DNA from 2 places in the Streptomyces sp. RLB3-17 genome. Region 2 is predicted to be linked to the other one. Evidence: predicted binding sites of a transcription regulator. Region 2 holds the regulator's gene; the other holds the start of a gene.
What was found. Region 2 encodes HspR, which represses chaperone genes until heat shock. Its sites were predicted from a motif close to TTGAGNNNNNNNNNCTCAA; they were not measured.

Region 1: a site for HspR is predicted at 7,385-7,403, ahead of dnaK (molecular chaperone DnaK). Genes of this name have one in related genera too.

The regions. Positions count from the first base shown of each region.
Region 1 is NZ_CP041610.2:9,153,839-9,164,808, reverse strand. Features, by position in the region: partial or broken gene FNV62_RS41155 (rhamnogalacturonan lyase) at 1-312, opposite strand, end outside; gene FNV62_RS41150 (helix-turn-helix transcriptional regulator) at 411-1,355, opposite strand; gene FNV62_RS41145 (hypothetical protein) at 1,396-1,902, shown strand; gene FNV62_RS41140 (hypothetical protein) at 1,899-2,369, shown strand; gene FNV62_RS41135 (class I SAM-dependent methyltransferase) at 2,338-3,096, opposite strand; gene FNV62_RS41130 (4a-hydroxytetrahydrobiopterin dehydratase) at 3,102-3,407, opposite strand; gene FNV62_RS41125 (helix-turn-helix domain-containing protein) at 3,620-4,471, shown strand; gene FNV62_RS41120 (helix-turn-helix domain-containing protein) at 4,527-5,393, shown strand; gene dnaK (molecular chaperone DnaK) at 5,470-7,338, opposite strand; gene FNV62_RS41110 (OsmC family protein) at 7,469-7,894, opposite strand; gene FNV62_RS41105 (DUF2201 family putative metallopeptidase) at 8,003-9,814, opposite strand; gene FNV62_RS41100 (ATP-binding protein) at 9,811-10,872, opposite strand.
Region 2 is NZ_CP041610.2:6,118,492-6,129,461, forward strand. Features, by position in the region: gene dnaK (molecular chaperone DnaK) at 1-1,189, shown strand, start outside; gene grpE (nucleotide exchange factor GrpE) at 1,186-1,854, shown strand; gene dnaJ (molecular chaperone DnaJ) at 1,888-3,072, shown strand; gene FNV62_RS27775 (heat shock protein transcriptional repressor HspR) at 3,077-3,523, shown strand; gene FNV62_RS27780 (sugar ABC transporter substrate-binding protein) at 4,091-5,218, shown strand; gene FNV62_RS27785 (hypothetical protein) at 5,372-5,707, opposite strand; gene FNV62_RS27790 (hypothetical protein) at 5,755-6,294, shown strand; gene FNV62_RS27795 (Uma2 family endonuclease) at 6,503-7,150, shown strand; gene FNV62_RS27800 (transglutaminase family protein) at 7,184-8,038, opposite strand; gene FNV62_RS27805 (alpha-E domain-containing protein) at 8,044-8,976, opposite strand; gene FNV62_RS27810 (circularly permuted type 2 ATP-grasp protein) at 8,973-10,562, opposite strand; gene FNV62_RS27815 (helix-turn-helix transcriptional regulator) at 10,923-10,970, shown strand, end outside.

The DNA of each region.
Region 1 (10,970 bases), 3.0 Mb from region 2:
CTGGGCGGGCGCGCCCGAGTGGAAGTAGTTCGTGGAGCCGGTGATCGGCGTCGAGTTGACCAACGTACCGGCCTGGTAGACGTTGAACGACACGTCGTTCGGGTCGGTGCCGAGCCAGCGCCAGCTGACCAGGTTGCCGCTGTCGGTGTGGACACTGACGACGCCCCGGTCGAGGGCCTCCACCTGGCGGGCGGTGGCCGCCTGCGCGGTGCCGGTGCCGAGGGCGGTGAGCCCGGCGGCGATCAGGGCGGCCGTGGTCACCAGGGCCGAGCCGATGGCGCGTCTGCGGTGCTGCCTGTGCGAGTGCTGCACGATGGTTACCTCCTGGGAGGACAGACTGCTTCTGTCCCCTCAGTCGCCGCGGCGGGCAGCGGAGTTGCCGCCCTCGGACACCTGCGTGCAAGCGCTCTCTACGCGTACAGGCGGACCAGTGCCGCCACCGTGCGCGCGATGCGCTCCCGCAGTTCGGCGGGCTCCAGCACCTCGATCGCCGCGCCCAGTCCGAGGAATGCGTCGTGAGCCTGGTCGATGGACTCGATGGGGACGGTGACGCGCGTCCAACCGTCCTGATCCACACGGCCGTCGACCTCGGCGGCCCGGGCCGCCGGGCCGGTGAGAACGGTTCCCGGCGCGATCCGGATCACGGCCTCGGCGCGGTGCAGCCGGTCGTGGAACTCCTGTTGGTACGCCGTCCAGTACGCGGCCAGGTCGAACGTCTCCGGGCGGCTGAACTCCTCTTCCATCGCGGTGAGTTCGAGAATCTGGTCGACGCGGAACGTACGAGGACCGGGGCCCGCGACGACGTACCAGCGGCCCGCCTTCAGGACCAGGCCGTACGGTTCCAGGCGGCGCCGCACATCCGTGGGCTCGCGCCAGCGGCGGTACAGGACGTGCAGCACCCGTGCGTTCCAGACGGCGTCGGCGACGGCGGGGAGGTACGGGGTGTCGTCGGCGTCCGCGTACCAGCCGGGGGCGTCCAGGTGGAAGCGGCCGCTGATCCGGTCGGCGTGCGTGCGCAGCTCGCGCGGGAGGGCGGCGCGCACCTTCAGCTGGGCGGCGGCCAGGACCGGACCGAGGCCCATTTCGGCGGCGGGGCCGGGGACGCCGGCGAGGAAGAGGGCCTCGGCCTCCCCCTCCGTGAGGCCGGTGAGACGGGTGCGGTAGCCGTCGAGGAGGCGGTAGCCGCCGGCGTGCCCCGCGTCGCCGTACAGCGGGACGCCCGCCGCGCTCAGTGCCTCGACGTCCCGGTAGACCGTGCGCACCGAGACGTCGAGCTCCTCGGCGAGGTCTGCGGCGGTCATCCGGCCGCGGGTCTGGAGCAGCAGGAGGATCGAGACGAGTCGGCTGGACTTCACTGACACAGGATGTCAGTGAAGTCCGCCTAGCGTGCGCGTCATGGCTTCCACGACCTCGCCGAACTCCTCGGGCTTCAGGGAGAAACTGCTGACCGTGCCGCCGCCCATCGAGGTGGCGGGACGACGGATCAAGCGCTACCACGTCACCGCGGGCCCGGCCGGTATCGCACCCGACGTCGAGGCGGCGGCGTACGCGATGCTGCCGAAACTGCTGCCGGAGCCCGACGGCACACCGCCCGCGACCTTCGTCGTACTGCACCGGGGCGGCGACGACGGCGCCTACCTCAACGCGTACAGCTGGGTGTGGGACAACGTCCTGCACTTCCGCGGCGCGTCGGCGGGCCAGCCGGTCCTGGGCTGCCCCGACCGGGACCCCACGCACTTCATCACACCCGACCTCCCCTGGATCGGCTGCGTCTGGGAGCTGCCGCCGATCCTGCACGAACGCGACGCCTGGGTACGGCACATGCTCGCGCCCGACGCCCCCGACCTCGACGCCTACCTCGCCGACTCCCTCCCCGAGGGCACGACTGGAGACCGCTCATGAGCAGCCCGCACGACTTCGACTTCTTCCACGGCGAGTGGGACGTCCACCACCGGCGTCTGAGCGACTTCCTCGACCCCGACAGCGGCTGGGAGGAGTTCGAGGCCACGAACCGCTGCTGGAGCCTGTTCGACGGCGCCGCGAACATCGACGAGATGACGGTGCCCGGTGAGGGCTGGCAGGGGCTCACCCTGCGGCTCTTCGACCCGGCGGCGCGGGTGTGGTCGCTGAACTGGTCGTCGAGCCGCAGCGGGAAGCTGTTTCCGCCGGTGGTGGGGCGGTTCGGGCCCGACGGGCGCGGCGAGTTCCACGGCGACGACACGCACGACGGGAAGGACGTGCGGGTGCGGTTCGTCTGGTCGGGGATCTCCCCGACCACGGCCCGCTGGGAGCAGGCCTTCTCCGTGGACGGGGAGAAGACATGGGTGACCAACTGGGTCATGGAGTTCGCGCGGCGGGGATCTTCCTGAACGCGCGGAGAGCGAACTGCGGGTCGGGGCGCGGGACTTCCTGATCGGGCAGCGCTTCGAGCAGCGTGACGAAACGCTCGGCCAGCGGGTCGTCCGGGGGGATCCGGGTGAACCAGCCGCGGCGCAGGTCCGCCACCGTGCTGCGCGGGCTGCGGCCCTGGCCGTGGCCCCGGAAACGAGCCCCACCGGTCGGGGCCAGGCCGTGCTCGACGGCGTACGCCTCCACGTCCTCGGGGCGGTCCTGGGCTGGGCGGCGCGGGCGGGAGGCGAGTACGGCGTCGATGTCGCTGCCCACGTCGTGCGCGGCGGCCTTGTCGACGGTGGTGACGTACACCCCGCCCGGGCGCAGGACCCGCGCGCACTCGGCGACGATGGCGCGGACGTCCTCGGCGCCGTCGACCAGATGGAGCAGCCAGACGCTGGTGACGGCGTCGAACGAGGCGTCGGGGAAGGGCAGTCGGCGGCTGTCGGCGCGGACCACCGCGCCCGGGAGCCGTGCCGCCGCCATCCGGGCCATGCCCTGCGCGGCGTCCGCGCCCGTCACCCGGAGTGTCGGGCGGGCGGCGGCGAGGCGGCGCGTGACGATTCCGGTGCCGCACGCGACGTCGAGCAGGGCCTGAACGTCGTCGGGGACGAGGCCGAGTACGGCGTCCGCGGCGGCGGCCGCTCTGGGCTCACCGCCCCTGCTGGCGTCGTACGCGTCGGCTTCCTTGTCGTAGTCCAGCATGCGGATCAGTGTGCGCCATGTCCCGGAGCCAGTGCCTCCACCCTGCGGGCGAGGTTGAGGTCGAGCTCGGTGACGGCGCCGCCGACGCTGTGGGTGTTCACGGTGAGGGAGATCGTGTTGTAGCCGAGGGTGAGGTCGGAGTGGTGGTCGAGCTCCTCCTGTACCTGGGCGATGTGTACGACCATCGCGGTCGCGGCGAAGTGGGAGGGGAGGTGGTAGGAGCGGGCGAGGTGGTCGCCGTCCAGCGACCAGCCGGGCAGCTCCGCGAGCTGATCCTCGATCTCCTTCTGCGACAGGGGTTCGACGGGCATGGCCTCGCTCCGTTCTTCTGTGCGGTGGGGTGCGGTGGGGACTGTTCCTCAGCCTGCCACAGTCCCCCGAACAGGGCTCTCCGGCGCACCCGTCTTCGACTGCGGGTGTGTGGGGCCCGGTCGCGCGGTTCCCCGCGCCCCTGGAAACCCGGACCGTCCGGCGTTCGAGGGCCCGGCCCACGTCGGGAGCGTTCCTCGGTTACGGTCGGCGTATGTCCATCGTCGCCGCAGGTCCGACCAGGCCCTCAACCACCCCTGCCGGCAAAGGCGTCGGTCCGCTGCTGCGCGGCTGGCGGGAGCAGCGCCGGGTCAGCCAGCTGGAACTGGCGCTGCGGGCCGACTCCTCGGCCCGCCACATCAGCTTCATCGAGACCGGCCGCTCCCGACCGAGCGAGGAGATGGTGCTGCGGCTGGCCGAGCACCTCGACGTCCCCGTACGGGAACGCAACGCGCTGCTGCTCGCCGCCGGCTACGCGCCCCACTACCCGGAGACCCCCCTCGACGACCCCTCGATGGACGCCCTGCGCCAGGGCATGGAGCGGCTGATCCAGGGCTACGAGCCCTACCCGGCGCTGGTGGTCGACGCCACGTACACCGTGCTCGCCGCCAACCGTGGCATCGCCATGCTTCTGGAGGGCGTCTCCGAGTCGCTGCTCGCGCCGCCGCTGAACGCGATGCGGCTGACCCTCCACCCGGAGGGCCTGGCGCCGCGGATCCGCAACCACCGCGAGTGGCGCGACCACCTGCTCGCGCAGATGGAACGGCAGATCGCCCTGGACCGCTCCGAGCCCCTGCGCGCGCTCCACGAGGAGGTGGCGGCCTACCCGGTACCGGAGCAGGAACGGGGAGGGGATGGGGAAGGGGAACTGGACGGTGGCGTCGAGCCCGTTCCCTATTTCGCGCTCCCCCTGCAGATCGAGCACGGCGGGCGCGTGCTGTCCTTCATCTCCTCCATCTCCACTTTCAACACCCCGATGGACGTGACCGTCGCCGAGCTGGCCATCGAGACGTTTCTGCCCGCGGATCCGGCGACGGTCAAATACCTTCAGTCACTGGTGTCTTGACGGAGCGTCGCCGATCCGTTTGAGTGGTGGCTTCGGCGCTTGGGGAGGGCGTGGCGTGAGTGAGCGGCGGGCTGCGCCCACCGTGGGGCAAGTGGTGCTCGGGCGGCGGCTGCAGGAATTGCGGGAGGCCACCGGGCTGAAGCGGGAAGAAGCCGCGCGTGTCCTGCGTGTCGCCCCGGCGACGGTGCGGCGGATGGAGATGGCCGAGGTCGCCCTCAAGATCCCATACCTCCAGGTGCTGCTGACGACGTACGGCGTGGCCGACGACGAGGTGGCCGCCTTCGTCGCGCTGGCCGAGGAGGCGAACCAGCCGGGCTGGTGGCAGCGGTTCCACGATGTGCTGCCGGACTGGTTCAGCATGCACGTCAGCCTGGAGGGCGCCGCCCGTCTGATCCGCTCGTACGAGCCGCACTTCGTGCCCGGGCTGCTGCAGACCGAGGAGTACGCGCGCGCCGTGCTGGAGGCGGGAACGGTGGGCCAGACGGGTCCCGAGGCCATCGAGCGGCATGTGACGTTGCGCATGACGCGGCAGCAGCTGCTGCTGGGGCGCGAGCACCGGCCCCACCTCTGGGTGATCATGGACGAGACCGCGCTGCGGCGTCCGGTGAGCATCCGTGGCGAGGTCATGCGGGACCAGATCGACCGGCTGCTGCGGGAGATGGAGAGCGACGACATCTCCGTCCAGGTCGCCGAGTACGCGAGCGGCCCGCATCCGGGGACGTACACCTCCTTCGCGCTGTTCCGCTTCGCGGAGCCGGAACTGCCCGACATGGTCTACAGCGAGTACCTGACCGGTGCCATCTACCTCGACTCGCGCGCCGAGGTGGCCATGCATCTGGAAGTGCTGGACCACATGTCCGCCCACGCCGCCTCCGTGCCCCGCACCAAGGAGATCCTGCGGGAGATCCGGGACTCCTACTGAGAGGTTCCGGGAGAGGCGTTCTTGGTGAGGAGTTCCCAGGGAGGGGCTCGCCGAGAGCCCCTCACCGGGAGGCTCCTTACGCCGCGCCGCCCCTCGTCTCCCTCTCGTCGTCCACGATCTCGGCGTCCACCACGCCCTCCTCCTCCGCCGCCGTGGTGTGCTGGGCGGCCGGCTCCTCCCGGGGCGTCTGCTGGGCCTGGGCGTACATGGCCTGGCCCATCTTCTGGCTCACCGAGGCCAGATTCTCGACGCCGCCGCGCAGGGCGGTGGTGTCGGTGGCGGAGTCCTCCAGGAGGCGCTTGAGGTCGGCGACGGCGGACTCGACCTCGGGTTTCGTCTCGGAGGCGATGCGTTCGTCGTTCTCCCGGAGGAACTTCTCGGTCTGGTAGACGAGTTGTTCGGCCTGGTTGCGGGTCTCGGCGGCCTCGCGGCGCGCGCGGTCCTCCTCGGCGTACTGCTCGGCCTCGCGCATCATGCGGTCGATGTCGTTCTTGGGGAGCGCGGAGCCGCCTGTGACGGTCATCTTCTGTTCGCGCCCGGTGGCGAGGTCCTTCGCGGAGACGTGCATGATCCCGTTGGCGTCGATGTCGAAGGCGACCTCGATCTGCGGGACTCCGCGGGGTGCGGGCGGCAGCCCGGTGAGGTCGAAGACGCCGAGCTTCTTGTTGTACGCGGCGATCTCGCGTTCGCCCTGGTAGACCTGGATACCGACCGAGGGCTGGTTGTCCACGGCCGTGGTGAAGATCTCCGAACGGCGGGTCGGGATCGTGGTGTTGCGCTCGATGAGCCTGGTCATGATGCCGCCCTTGGTCTCGATGCCGAGGGACAGCGGGGTGACGTCGAGGAGCAGGACGTCCTTCACGTCCCCCCTGATGACTCCCGCCTGGAGGGCCGCGCCGAGCGCCACGACCTCGTCCGGGTTGACGCCCTTGTGCGGGTCCTTGCCGGTGAGTTCCCTGACCAGGTCCGTGACGGCGGGCATCCGGGTCGAGCCGCCGACCAGGATGACGTGGTCGACCGCGGCGATCTTGACGCCCGCGTCCTTGACCGCCTGGTGGAAGGGGGTCTTGCAGCGGTCGAGCAGATCGGCGGTCAGCTCCTGGAACTGGGCGCGGGTCAGTTTCGCCTCGAGGTGCAGGGGGCCGTCGGCAGTGGCGGTGATGTAGGGCAGGTTGACGCTGGTCTCGGAGGAGCTGGACAGTTCGATCTTGGCTTTCTCGGCGCCCTCGCGCAGCCGTTGCATCGCCATCTTGTCGTGGCCGAGATCGATGCCGTACGAGGCCTTGAAGCGCTGTGCGAGGTGTTCGACGATCCGCTGGTCCCAGTCGTCGCCGCCGAGTCGGGTGTCGCCGTTGGTGGCCTTGACCTCGATGACGCCGTCGCCGATCTCCAGGAGCGAGACGTCGAAGGTGCCGCCGCCCAGGTCGAAGACGAGGACGGTCTGCTCCTCGCCCCGGTCGAGGCCGTAGGCGAGGGCGGCGGCCGTCGGCTCGTTGATGATCCGCAGCACCTTCAGGCCCGCGATCTCGCCCGCTTCCTTGGTGGCCTGGCGCTGGGCGTCGTCGAAGTACGCGGGCACGGTGATCACGGCGTCCGTGACGTCCTCGCCGAGGTAGGCCTCCGCGTCCCGCTTCAGCTTCTGCAGAACGCGCGCCGACAGTTCCTGGGCGCGGTAGCGGGTGCCGTCGACGGAGCCCTTCTCCGGGAAGCGCCAGCTCGCGTCGCCCATGTGGCGCTTGACCGAGCGCGCGGTGCGCTCCACGTTCGTCACCGCCTGCCGTTTGGCGACCTCGCCGACGAGCACCTCGCCGTTCTTGGCGAAGGCCACCACGGAGGGGGTGGTGCGCGCACCCTCCGCGTTGGTCACGACGGTGGGGTCGCCGCCTTCCAGGAGGGCCACCACCGAGTTCGTCGTACCGAGGTCGATCCCGACCGCACGTGCCATGTCCGTCCCCTTCCGCCAGGGCGCTGCCCACCTTCAAGCACAAAACTTGAGTGCGTTCTTGTCAATGGGGCGGACATGACAGCGCCGCGGGCCCTGCGCGGGGACCGCGGCGCCGTACTGCTCCCGGACGTCAGGCCAGCTTGGCCGTCAGGGTGATCGTCGTGCCGGTCAGCGCCGCGCTGACCGGGCAGTTCTTCTTCGCGTCCTCGGCCGCCGCGACGAAGCCGTCGTTGTCGAGGCCCGGCACCGTGCCCTCCACGGTCAGGTGGATGCCGGTGATGCCCTCGCCGGGCTGGAAGGTGACGTCGGCGTTGGTGACGAGCTTGGTGGGCGGGGTGCCCGCGCCCGCGAGGGCGTGCGACAGCGCCATGGAGAAGCAGCTGGAGTGGGCGGCGGCGATCAGCTCCTCGGGGCTGGTCCTGCCGTTGGCGTCCTGCGCCCGCGACGCCCACGTCACCGGCTGCTGGCCGATGCCGGAGGAGTCGAAGGTGACGACGCCGCTGCCCTCGAGCAGGTTGCCTTCCCACACGGTGTGCGCGGTGCGCGTGGTTGCCACGATGATTCCCTTCGATGGGGTCCCGTTTTCGGGGTCCGTGCGCACCATCCGATCACACCTGCGCGCGACTCACCCAGAATGACGGCTCACCGAGACCGCGAAGACGGTTCAGCGCACCCGGAAGACGGGTCCCCGCGCCGTGAACGGGAGCCGCGCGCCCTGCGGAATCAGATACGCGTGCTCGCGCCGCACCCGCAGCACGTCGCACCAGCCGTCCGTGATGACCAGCAGCGGCGCGCCCGGCGGGAAGTCGTCCGCGCGGTGCAGCAGATCGATGCCGGGCTGCAGCACCGTACCGCCGCGCCCGTGCACCCGTACGCGACCGGCGATCTCGGTGACCGGAAGATAGCCCGCGTCGTGCGGCGCCGCGTCGCAGAACACCACCCGCGCGGCCGGTACGTCCCGGGCCTCGGCGTACGAGGCGATGGCGCCCAGCGCCTTGCCGAGCAGCGTGCGGTCCATGGAGCCGGAGGTGTCGAGGACGACGCCGAAGGTGCAGCGGGCGATCTCCTCGGGCGGGAAGTACCGTCCCGCGCGCGGGATGTCGGGGGTGGACGCCTGACGGCGCGAGGGGCGCGCGTACGTCCGTACCGGCTCGGGGCGGGGCACGAACTCGTCGAACCAGCGGGCCAGCCGGGCGTCCCAGGGCAGCGGCGGATGGTCGAGCGCGCGGATCTCCTCGACCAGGCCGCCCGGCAGATAGCCCCGCTCCAGCTGCTGGTGCAGGTCGAAGCCGTGGCTCAGCCCTCGCCGGTAGAGCTCGTCCAGGTCCACGTAGTCGCGCGGGGAGCCGAGCGGGGCGCCGAGGATGTCACCCGCCCCCTTGCCGCGCAGCGTGGACAGCCGGCGCATCCGGCGCAGGTCCTTCGCGATCCGGTCGTACACCTCCTCCGCCGAGAGGTCCTTCAACTCCGCGTCGTACAGGAGTCCTTCGGGCATCGTGCCGACCTGCATCTCGCACAGCCAGCCGTTGATGACGTAGTCGGCGGCGATGTTGAAGAGGTACGGGTCGCGGGCGCCGCAGCGGTCGCCGTGCCGCAGGGCGGCGTGCAGCATCTCGTGGGCGAGGACGAACCGCCATTCCTCGTCCTCCAGTTGACGCAGCGGGTTGATGTAGATCTCCCCCGCCTCCGCGTTCACGGCGGCGACGGAGATGTCGTGGGCGCGGGCCAGTTCGGCGTCGGCGACCAGGGTGATGCCGGCGGCGATGCCACCGAGCAGCGGGTAGGAGGAGATGAACCAGCTCAGCGCCCGCTCCCAGGGCTGCAGCTGGGTGGGCCCGCCGCGCATCGAGCCGCGACGGCCGCCGGCCACGTCCATCGCCGTGGCCACGGTGCGGGTCAGGGCGTGCGCGAACTCGAGCTGCCAGTCCGGGGCCCGGCCGCCCTTCCAGGTGTCCCACGGCACCAGCAGCTGGTCCGGCTCGCCGCCGGCCGTACCGCAGCGCTCGTACGGGGCCGGAGTGCCCTCGCGCCGCCAGCGTGCGGCGAGTTGCTCCTCGTCGCCGTCGGGGTAGGTGGGCGGCAGGTCCTCGGGGGTGAGGCCGATGGGGAAGCCGAGCAGGAAGCGGTTGACGACCGCACAGCGGGCGGCGAGGGCGTGGCGGTCGGGCTGCTCGCGCGTCTTCGGCGCCGCCGGGACATGGCCGAAGCCCAGGTGGATGACGGCGTGCGCGACCGCCCAGGCCCACTCGACGGGCTCGGCGCGGCGGGTGGGGTGGACGTGCAGTACGCCGTTGGAGTCGACGCGGACGAGACCGTCGCGGGGCGAGTCGGGGCAGTCCTCCTGGCGGCAGGTGCTGAAGCCGATGGCGGCGAGCGCCCGGTTGGCCCGCACCAGCCGCATCCCCTCCGCGAAGGCCTCCGCCGCCAGGTCCTTCTTCGGCTGTCCCTTGCTGCGGCGCGTCGGCGTACGGCTCACTGCCGCGCCTCCACCAGCCGGGGCATGTCGCGGGCCGCCTCGACCAGGAACCAGGCGGGCAGGAGGGGGTTGCCGTCGGTGTCCGGGGCGATGACGCTCTGCGCGACCTCCACGGAGATCTCGGCGAGCTGCACGAGCAGCGACTTGGCGCGGTACGCGGTCTGCTGTCCGCTCGCGGAGAGGTGCTCCTTGCTGGCGGGCAGCTCCTTGACGAGCCGGCCGCGGAAGGACTCGGCGAGGTAGTAGAGCAGGTCGCGGTCCTCGGGGCGGTGCGGCCAGCGGGCGTCGCCCTTGACGATCGCCTCGATGCCGAACCGGCTGCGCACGATCTTCACATAGCCGCAGAAGGCGACCGCGTGCGCGGGCGTCAGGGTGCCGTGCGCGATCACCTTCAGGGTCGGCTCGTCGAGGGCCGGCCCGAAGGAGTGCAGCGCGTCGGAGAGCATGTGCCAGGAGCGGGGCGTGGAGAACGGCTCCTCGGTCTTCGGCGGCTTGGACCACAGGTGGTCGGGCCGGTCGGTGAGGTGGTCCACGACCCAGGGGTGGATGCCGTTGCCGGCGGCCCAGCCGAGCCAGTCCTTGGAGGAGGCCTCCAGGTGCACGTGCGTGAGGCGGTTGATCAGCGCGGAGGCGATCGGGCGGGCCAGCGCGTTGTCGGTGGCGCGGTTGCCCGCGCCGATCACGATCGAGCCCTTGGGCAGCTCGTAGTTGCCGATGCGGCGGTCCAGGATCAGCGAGTAGAACGCCTTCTGCACATCCGGCGTCGCCGCGTTCAGCTCGTCCAGGAAGAGGCAGTACGGCTCGTCCCGGGCGATCGCCTCCGGCGGGCAGAACACCGAGCGCCCGTCGCGGATCTGCGGGACGCCGATCAGGTCCTCGGGTGCGAGCTGGGTGCCGAGCAGGCTGACGCACTCCAGTCCCAGCGACTCGGCGAACTCCCTCACCAGGGAGGACTTTCCGATGCCGGGGGCGCCCCAGAGGAAGACCGGCCGCACGGTCGCGAGACCGAGCAGCAGTTCCGGTATACGGGCGGGGGTGACGGTCACGACTGCCTGCACGCAGCATCCTCGGGGATCGGGAAGTGCCCCGCGGGTGCGCGGTGCTCCTTGCGAACAGTGTGTGCGCGGGGCTCGCCGACCGCAGCCCATTTTCCGCC
Region 2 (10,970 bases):
CCTCGCCAAGGACAAGATGGCGCTCCAGCGTCTGCGCGAAGCCGCCGAGAAGGCGAAGATCGAGCTGTCCTCGTCCACCGAGACCTCGATCAACCTGCCCTACATCACGGCCTCCGCCGAGGGCCCGCTGCACCTGGACGAGAAGCTCACGCGCGCCCAGTTCCAGCAGCTCACCGCGGACCTTCTGGAGCGCTGCAAGACGCCGTTCCACAACGTCATCAAGGACGCGGGCATCAACCTCTCCGAGATCGACCACGTCGTTCTCGTCGGTGGCTCGACCCGCATGCCCGCCGTCGCCGAGCTCGTCAAGGAGCTGACCGGCGGTCAGGACGCCAACAAGGGTGTCAACCCGGACGAGGTCGTCGCCATCGGCGCCGCCCTGCAGGCCGGTGTCCTCAAGGGTGAGGTCAAGGACGTCCTGCTCCTCGACGTCACCCCGCTGTCCCTCGGCATCGAGACCAAGGGCGGCATCATGACGAAGCTCATCGAGCGGAACACGACGATCCCGACCAAGCGGTCCGAGATCTTCACCACCGCCGAGGACAACCAGCCGTCCGTCCAGATCCAGGTCTACCAGGGCGAGCGCGAGATCGCGGCGTACAACAAGAAGCTCGGGATGTTCGAGCTGACCGGTCTGCCGCCGGCCCCGCGCGGTGTCCCGCAGATCGAGGTCGCCTTCGACATCGACGCCAACGGCATCATGCACGTGACCGCGAAGGACCTGGGCACGGGCAAGGAGCAGAAGATGACCGTCACCGGTGGCTCCTCGCTGCCGAAGGACGAGGTCGACCGGATGCGCCAGGAGGCCGAGCAGTACGCGGACGAGGACCACAAGCGCCGCGAGGCCGCCGAGACCCGCAACCAGGGCGAGCAGCTCGTCTACCAGACCGAGAAGTTCCTCAAGGACAACGAGGACAAGGTCCCGGGTGACGTCAAGACCGAGGTCGAGGCGTCCATCGCCGAGCTGAAGGAAAAGCTCAAGGGCGAGGACACCGCCGAGATCCGCACGGCCACGGAGAAGGTCGCCGCGGTCTCGCAGAAGCTCGGCCAGGCCATGTACGCCGACGCCCAGGCCGCGCAGGCCGCCGGTGGCGCCGATGGTGCCCCCGGTGCCGAGCAGGCCAAGGCCGATGACGACGTCGTCGACGCCGAGATCGTCGACGAGGAGCGCAAGGACGGTGCCGCGTGACGGAGGAGACCCCGGGCTTCGACGAGAAGCCTGACGTCCCCTCCGGCGCCACCCCTGACGACGCCGAGCCGCAGGCCGCCACCCCCTCCACGGAGGAGGCGGCGGCCCCGGCCGGGGACGCATCAGCAGCACAGATGGCCGGTCTGACCGCACAGCTGGACCAGGTCCGTACGGCGCTCGGCGAGCGCACGATGGACCTCCAGCGGCTCCAGGCCGAGTACCAGAACTACCGCCGCCGGGTCGAGCGCGACCGGATCGCGGTCAAGGAGATCGCCATCGCGAACCTCCTGACCGAGCTCCTGCCCGTGCTCGACAACATCGCCCGCGCGCGGGACCACGGCGAACTGGTCGGCGGCTTCAAGTCGGTGGCCGAGTCGCTGGAGACCGTCGCGGCGAAGATGGGCCTCCAGCAGTTCGGCAAGGAGGGCGAGCCCTTCGACCCGATGATCCACGAGGCCCTGATGCACTCGTACGCGCCGGACGTCACGGAGACGACGTGCGTGGCGATTCTGCAGCCGGGGTATCGCATCGGCGAGCGCACCATCCGCCCCGCGCGGGTGGCGGTCGCCGAACCCCAGCCGGGGGCGCAGACCGGCAAGGCGGACTCCCAGGATTCCGCCGAGGCGGCCGACGACAAGGAGAGCGGTGGCCCGGACGAGGGCTGACGTTGAACGCATGAGAGAGGAGGGGCGTCGAGGATGAGCACCAAGGACTTCATCGAGAAGGACTTCTACAAGGTCCTCGGCGTCCCCAAGGACGCCACCGAGGCTGAGATCAAGAAGGCGTACCGGAAGCTCGCCCGCGAGTTCCACCCGGACGCCAACAAGGGCAACGCCAAGGCCGAGGAGCGCTTCAAGGAGATCTCCGAGGCGAACGACGTGCTCGGAGACCCCAAGAAGCGCAAGGAGTATGACGAGGCACGCGCCCTCTTCGGCAACGGCGGCTTCCGTCCGGGTCCCGGCGCGGGCGGCGGCAACTTCAACTTCGACCTGGGCGACCTCTTCGGAGGCGGCGCCCAGGGCGGAGCAGGCGGTGCCGGTGGCTTCGGCGGCGGCATCGGTGACGTCTTCGGGGGCCTGTTCAACCGCGGCGGCGCGGGCACGGGTACGCGGACCCAGCCCCGGCGCGGCCAGGACATCGACACCGAGGTGACGCTCAGCTTCACCGAGGCGGTGGACGGCGCGACGGTCCCGCTGCGGATGACGTCCCAGGCGCCCTGCAAGGCCTGTTCGGGCACCGGCGACGCGAACGGCACACCGCGCGTGTGCCCGACGTGCGTCGGCACCGGCCAGGTCGCGCGCGGCTCCGGCGGCGGCTTCTCGCTCACGGACCCCTGCCCGGACTGCAAGGGCCGCGGTCTCATCGCGGAGAACCCCTGCGAGATCTGCCACGGCAGCGGCCGTGCCAAGTCCTCGCGCACGATGCAGGTCCGCATCCCGGCGGGAGTGAGCGACAGCCAGCGCATCCGCCTCCGCGGCAAGGGCGCACCCGGCGAACGGGGCGGCCCGGCAGGCGACCTGTACGTCACGGTCCACGTGGACGCCCACCCGGTCTTCGGCCGCAAGGGCGACAACCTCACCGTCACCGTGCCCGTCACCTTCGCGGAGGCGGCACTCGGCGGCGAGGTGCGCGTACCGACCCTGGGCGGCCCCCCGGTCACCCTGAAACTGCCCCCGGGCACGCCCAACGGCCGTACGATGCGGGCCCGCGGCAAGGGTGCCGTCCGCAAGGACGGTACGCGCGGCGACCTCCTGGTCACCGTCGAGGTCGCGGTCCCCACGGACGTGTCGGGCAAGGCTCGCGACGCCCTGGAGGCGTATCGCGAGGCAACCGCGGGCGAGGACCCACGGGCGGAGCTGTTCCAGGCCGCGAAGGGAGCATGAGCAGATGGACGGCCGTCGTCGAAACCCCTATGAACTGACCGAGGAGACCCCGGTCTACGTCATCTCGGTGGCGGCCCAGCTCTCCGGCCTGCACCCGCAGACCCTGCGTCAGTACGACCGCCTCGGCCTGGTCTCCCCGGACCGCACCGCCGGCCGGGGCCGGCGCTACTCGGCCCGCGACATCGAACTGCTCCGCACGGTGCAGGCGCTGTCCCAGGACGAGGGCATCAACCTGGCCGGCATCAAGCGCATCATCGAGCTGGAGAACCAGGTGGCCGCCCTCCAGTCCCGCGTCGCGGAACTGGAATCGGCCCTGGACGGCGCCGCTGCCGCGATGCAGCAGCGCGAGGCCGCGGTGCACGCCTCGTACCGCCGCGACCTGGTCCCGTACCAGGAGGTCCAACAGACGAGCGCGCTGGTGGTCTGGCGGCCGAAAAGGCAGTCGGACTAGCTCCCACGTACCGAAGGGGGTGGAGAGGTCGTCGACCTCTCCACCCCCTTCGGCGTTCCTCGGCTCACCGCGCCGGTTCGGTGACCGTCCAGTCGCCGGTGGGGTGAGGTCGAGTCCGTTTTCTTCGGTGTGTCAGAGAAGGTGGTGTTCACGTAGAACTGCCGCTTGTACACCGGTGATGCGCAGCTGCTCGCGGCGGAGGCCGGCGCCCCCGAGACGGCGAGCAGGCCCCCGGTGGTGGCGATCGTCGGCGTCGCGGCGAGCGCCGGTCCGCTCCGCCCAACTGGTCTCATGCTTCCCCTGTTTCGTGCTGCGACGTGTGCGGCCACCTTCGAGACTCGCGGACTGGGGGAGGGTTGTATGCCGCCAGGGAGCGAGTGACGCAAGTCAATCAGAGGGGTTCTGTGGAAGTGGCGGCGCACCCCCTTCCCATCGTGTTCACTTGGGGAACACAGAATGCTGTTGCCATCTCGTTAAGTGGTTACTCCTTGACGCTGAGGTGATCGCCGCGTTGGCTTTCAGCCACCTGGGTCGCAAAGCAGCTACCTCGCCCGGAAGGCACCTGATGTGAACACTCGTAACACCCGGCTTCGTCGTACCGCCATAGCCCTGGCCTGCTCCGCGATGACCGTCTCCCTTGCCGCCTGCGGTGTCGTGGACGGGATCGGCGGCAGCAGCACCAAGGCGAGCCCGACCAAGGGTGACGACATCACGGTTGGCCTGCTCCTCCCGGAGAAGGCCAACACCCGTTACGAGAAGTTCGACTACCCGATCATCGAGCAGCAGGTCGCCAAGCTCACCAACAACAAGGGCAAGGTCGACTACGCCAACGCGGCTCAGGACGCCACCAAGCAGAGCCAGCAGTTCCAGCAGATGGTGGCCGACAAGGTCGACGTGATCCTCGTCGACGCGGTGGACTCCAAGGCCATCGCGAGCGACGTGCAGAAGGCCAAGGACGCGGGCATCCCCGTCATCGCCTACGACCGTCTGGCGCAGGGCCCGATCGACGCGTACATCTCCTTCGACAACGAGCTCGTCGGCCAGGTGCAGGGCAAGGCGCTCCTGGAGGCGCTGGGCACCGACGCCTCCTCGAAGAAGATCGTCATGATGAACGGCTCGCCCACCGACCCGAACGCGGCGCAGTTCAAGTCGGGCGCCCTGGGTGAGCTCAACGGCAAGGTCGTCATCTCCAAGACGTACGACACCAAGGACTGGGACCCGGCCGTCGGCAAGGCCAACATGGAGAAGGCCATCTCGGCCATCGGCCTCAGCAACATCGCCGGTGTCTACTCCGCCAACGACGGCCTCGCGGGCGCCGTCATCGACGCCATGAAGACCATGGGCGTCAGCAAGGTGCCGCCGGTCACCGGTCAGGACGCCGAGCTGGACGCGGTGCAGCGGATCGTCCGGGGCGAGCAGTACATGAGCGTCTACAAGTCCTACCCCGACGAGGCCTCCGCGGCCGCCGAGATGGCTGTGGCGAAGGTCCAGGGGCGGGGCATCGAGTTCGACGCGCTCACCCGCGACAAGGTCGACAGCCCCACGAACAAGAAGATCCCCTCCCAGCTGATGCCCGTGGTCGCCCTGACCAAGGCCAACATCAAGGAGACGGTGATCCAGGACGGCATCTACACCGTCAAGCAGATCTGCACCTCCTCGACCAAGGCGGACTGCACGGCGATCGGCCTCAAGTAGTCGTGGACTGACGAACTTCCCTGACGAACGCGCGGGAGCCCTGGACAAGGGGCTCCCGCGCGTTCGTCGGATCAGGGGTCAGCGCCCCATCGACTGCCAGACTGCCTGGCGGCGCGTCGCCGTTGTCACTGGAGCGGCTGCGCCGCTCAGGGCCTAGAGCGCGGACAGCAGGACGGAGAGCGTGCGTACGACGGGCCCGTCGCGCGCGGTCATCCGCTTCGGGGCGCCAGGGTCGTAGGTCACCTCGATCCGCTCCGGATCGGTCGCCACGAGCCGGCCGCTTCCCCTGAACGTCCACTCCCCGGCGGCCGCGGCGAGGGCCGTCCCCAGCGCGAACAGCGCGCCGAACGCCCATTGCACCTTCCGATCGCGGGATGTCGTCCAGCGGTCCTTCCGTTCCGTCCGCGGCGGCACGGGCACGGTGGTCACCAACGTCGCCCCGTCCGCACGCGGTTCGACGGCGTCGTGTTCGACAGTCCTGACCCTCACGTCCCGGCTGAACCAATCCGGGCCCGCCGGTGTCTCAGAGGGCGACCGTGTTTGTCGTACTGGATGTGCTCGTCGTGCTGGAGGCGCCCGTGGCCATGATCGGCCTGTTCTGGATCACCAAGGAGAGCGTGTACGTGGGCGCCGAGCCCGAGGGGTACGGGCGCGGGGTGCGGCTCACCCCCGAGGGGCTTCAGGCCGTGGGCACGGGCCAGGAGGGGTTCTGGTCCTGGGCCGACGTCCGTGAGGTCACCGTTCACGACGTGCAGGTGCGCTCCAGTACCCGGTGGCTGGTGAACAACGTGATGGACACGGTCCTCGACATGGCGACGGGCGGCGGTGAGGCACCGCCCGCGTTCGAACTCCACGTACGGACGGACGAGGAGAAGGCCGAGCTGACGGTGTACACCGCGGCCGTCGGGGGCTACGTCCAGTCCGAGTACGAGCTGTCGGTGGCGCTGCTGAACCGGTTCGTGGACGGTACGGCGGACGTGGCGCGGCTGCTGGAGTGGGGAAGTGTCGAGGGCGACGGCGTGACGCCCTGGCGGGCGGCACGCGAGGCCCTGCTCACGAGTTGGGCCTCGGCCTGAGATGTTCGAGGAGTGCGGCGAGCCCCTCCGGGGTGGTGGCGAGTACGGTGCCGGGTTCGTCGCTTTCCCGGAGGCGGATCGTTCCGTCCTCACCGCATCGGGGGACCCGGAGCCGGTTCCCCTGGTCGGCCCTGTCGCCGTACCTACCGTGATCGCGTTGCTTGTGCCCCATGGACGCCGAGCCCACACTTGAGGAGGTGATGCCGCCATGACCGCTCTTGCGCACGAGAGGCCCGAGACCATGTCTGAGGTCAGGACCGAGTCCGAGAACGATTCCGACTTCGACGAGGTCCTGTGGCAGGCATGGAAGGCCATGGAACTCCCCGAGGGCTACCGCGCTGAGATCATCGAGGGAGCCATCGAGGTGTCGCCCACCGCCCGCCGTTCGCACGGCCTGATCACCAATCGTGTGCGTAGGGCCCTGGACAAGTTCTTGGACGGTGGCGAATACGCGTGCCATCAGGGCGTGAACGTGATCCACAGGCGCAAGGCGTGGATCCCCGACGCCTTCGTCGCACCGGAGGACACGCAACCCTGGGGTGATGAGGACGACCTCGGTGTCAGGGCCGAGGCCGTCTACCCCATCGTGGAAGTCGTTTCCCCTGGTAAGCGCAACCAGGACCGAGACCGGGTCCGCAAGCTTCGCGAATACGCTCGCGCCGGCATTCCGACCTATGTCGGCATCGATGACTACGACGCTCAGGGATCGGTCACTCTGTGCACCGGCCCGCGTCCCGACAAGGCGGACTGGGAAGACATCCACCGCGTCTACTACGGCACCGACGTCACCATCCCCGAAGGCCCCGCCAAGGGGTTCGTGATCGGGGAGACGATCACCGGGCCCAAGCGGAGCTGAGCCCGCGCCCGACCCCCCGGGGATACCTCCCCCTCACGCCACCCGCGTGAACTCCACCGTCACCTCCGGTGGGCCCCCGGCCACGCCCCGGTAGATCCCCTTGTGCGGGGTGACGTCGTCGTAGTCGCGACCGCGGCCGACCACGACGTGGGACTCGTCGGCCCGGGTGCTGTTGGTGGGGTCGTAGCCGGTCCAGTCGCCGGCCCAGTACTCGATCCAGGCGTGGCTCTGGCCGGCGACGGGGCGGTGGAGTTCGGCATCGCGTTCGGGGTGGAGGTAGCCCGAGACATAGCGGGTGGGCAGGCCCAGGCCGCGCAGGAGGGCCGCCGTCAGGTGGGTGATGTCCTGGCAGACGCCCGCGCCCTGCGCCCAGGCCTCCATGGCGCCGGTGTTCACGCCGGTGGCGCCGGGGAGGTACGAGACCTGGTCGGTGACCATGGCCGAGACCGCGACCGCCGTCTCGTGGGGATCCAGGCCCGTCGACGCCGACCTCGCCCGCTCCACCAACTCCCGCGTCACCGTCGTACGGCCGGTCGGGGACGTGTACTCCAGGAGGCGGGAGTTCGCCGTCGTCCTGGCGACCTCCGCCCAGGTCGGCGCGGGGGCCTGCGGGCCCGGTGGGGCCGTTTCCACCAGGCTCGACGCCGTGATGGTCAGGTCCTCATGCGGTTCCATCAGGTCGAAGCCCGTGACCTGGGTGCCCCAGTAGTCCCAGTACGACCAGGTGGGCGTGGTCGGGTTGACCGTGACCCTGGCGTCCAGGGTCGTCTGGCCGGGGAGCGTCAGGGGGGTCATGCGGACCTCGTTGTGGGAGGAGACCGCGGCCTGCGCGTACGAGACGCGGGTGGTGTGCCGGATCCGCAGCCGGCGTGTCACGGGAGTGCTCATCGCGCTCACGCTCCTTCCTGGGCCCACTCGACGGGCCCCTGGTACGGGAAGAACCTCTCCGCCACCGCCTCCGCCGAGGCCGTGCACGCTTGTTGCAGGTCGCGGAGGAGCAAGGGGAGCTGTTCCTCCAGGGCCGCCAGGTCCAGGTATTCCAGGCGGGTTCTCATACGGCCTATCGGGCGGCGGGCCGGGTCCTGACGGGGACGGCCGAGGGCGGCGAGGCACTCCTCGGCGGTGGTGAGCGCGTGCAGGGCCGACCGGGGGAAGTCCCGGTCGAGGAGAAGGAATTCGGCCACTCTCGGGGTGTCACCGAAACCGCCGTACACCCGGGCATACGCCTCGTCCGCGCCGCTCGCGCTCAGCAGTGTCGGCCAGTCGGGGGCGTGGGCGGCGTCCAGCACGCGGACGGAGAGGAGCCGTACGGTCATGTCCACCCGCTCCAGGCTCCGGCCCAGCACCACGAAACGCCAGCTGTCGTCGCGGCTCATCGTGGAGTCCGCGAGACCGAAGAAGAGCGCGGCCCGGCGGCGTACCAGCTCCAGGTACGCGTACGGGCCCGTACGGCGGGCCGCGAGGCGCTGGTCGGCCAGCGCGTGCCAGGTGGAGTTGAGGCACTCCCACATCTCGGAGGAGACGGCCTCGCGGGCGCTGCGGGCGTTGAGGCGGGCGGCTCCGAGCGCGCCCTCGATGGAGCAGGTGGAGCGGGCGTCGAAGGCGAGCTGGTCCAGGACCTGCTGCATGTCGACGCGTTCGGAGCCCGCGTCGACACCGAGGATGGCGTACAGGGAGCGGCAGGCCACGTCCTCGTCGCGCCAGGGATCCTCCAGGAGGCGGTGGAGGTAGGCGTCGAGGATGCGGCCGGTGGCGTCCGCCCGCTCGACGTAACGGCCCGTCCAGGTCAGGGCCTCGGCTATGCGGGAGAGGATCACGTCGTTCACTGCTGCTGTGCCCCTTCCTGTACGACGCCACGGGCGCCGTCGGGTCCGAGCTGGCGCGGGACCACGTCCAACGCCGTGCCGCGGCCGTCGGGGTCCTCGGCGATCGGGGTCCCCTCTGTTCGAGCGAAGTCGAGAACTCGGGGGAGCTCGGCGGGGCCCTCCGCCAGCACCCAGGTGTCCTTGGAGCCGCCGCCCTGGCTGGAGTTGACGATGAGGTTGCCCTCCTGGAGGGCGACCCTGGTGAGGCCGCCGGGCAGTACCCAGACGTCCGTGCCGTCGTTGACGGCGAACGGGCGCAGGTCGATGTGGCGGGGCGCCATCCGGTCGCCCGCGAGGGTGGGCGAGGTGGAGAGCGCCACGGGCCGCTGCGCGATCCAGCCACGCGGGTCGGCGGCGACGGCCGCCCGGGTGCGCTCCAGGGTGTCCCGGTCGGCCTTGGGTCCGATGACGATGCCCTGGCCGCCCGCCCCGTCCACCGGCTTGATCACCAGCTGGTCGATCTGGTCGAGGACGGCGTCCAACTGGCCCGGTTCGTCCGGACGGTAGGACTCGACGTTCGGGAGAACGGGCTCCTCGCCGAGGTAGTACCGGATCAGATCGGGTACGTACGTGTAGAGGAGTTTGTCGTCGGCGATGCCGTTGCCCACGGCGTTGGCGAGCGTGACGGTGCCCGCCTGGGCGGCGCTGAGGATGCCCGGGCAGCCGATCACCGAATCGGGCCGGAAGTGCAGCGGATCGAGGAAGTCGTCGTCGAGCCGTCGGTATACGACATGCACCGGCATCTCGCCCCGCGTGGTCCGCATCCAGACACGGTTGTTCCGGCAGGCGAGATCGTGCCCCTCGACCAGCTGCACCCCCATCAGCCGTGCCAGCAGGGCGTGTTCGAAGTAGGCGGCGTTGCTGGGGCCGGGCGTGAGGACGACGACCCTCGGGTCGTCGACCCCGTCGGGCGCGGCGGCGCGCAGGGCCGCCAGAAGTCTCTGCGCGTAGCCGTCCACGGGGACGACGTGCTGTTCGGCGAAGAGGGACGGAAAGATCCTGGTCATCGCGCGCCGGTTCTCGATGACGTACGAGACCCCGGACGGCACGCGGACGTTGTCCTCCAGGACCCGGAAGTCCCCGGCCTCGTCCCGTACGAGATCGATGCCGGCGACGTGGATCCGTACGCCGCCGGGTGGCTCGATCCCGTGCGCCGCCCGGTGGAAATGGGGGGAGTTGAGCAGGAGACGCCAGGGCACGACCCCGTCCTCGAAGGCGCGGCCGGGCCCGTAGGCGTCGGAGAGGTAGGCCTCCAGGGCCCTCACCCGTTGGGAGACCCCTCGTTGGACGAGGTCCCATTCGAGGGCGTCGAGGATCCTGGGGACCAGGTCCAGCGGCCAGGGGCGCTCCTCGCCCGCGAAGGCGTAGGTCACGCCACGGTCGGTGAACGCGCGGGCCATCTGGTCGGCCCGGAAGCGCAGTTCACCCGGTTCGATCGGCTGCAGGGCGGCCAGTACCGGCTCATAGGCGGTCCTGACTTCACCCGGCCGCTCAAACATCTCGTCCCACGCATCGGCCAACGCGTACGCGTCAAATATGTCCGCCATGGCCCGACGGTAGGTGCGGTACGTAACGTACCGATCACTCGACGATTTCCGGCAGCTCACGCGATCCGGACAGGGGCCGCGGAGCCCTGGCCGGACGAGGAGTGTCCGGCCAGGGCGGGCCAGGACGCCGTGTCGTCCCGGTGAACCGGGTCCACCATGGCACCGGGTCGTGCACCCCGACCACCGTCATCTTGTTGCAGAGCGCCGTGCGGAGGTGGGGATATTTCCGTACGTACATGGGCGAGAGGGGGCGTGCGAAGGGCGCAGCCGTGTTGCGATGGCGGTCGGGTCCGCGCATAGTTGCGCTGCGGACGGCGCGGAGGCGTCGCATCGCGAGGATGCTGGAGCCAGGGGTGGAAGATGGCCGGGCACAGGAGGGACAGGCATCCGCACGGCGCTGACCGACTG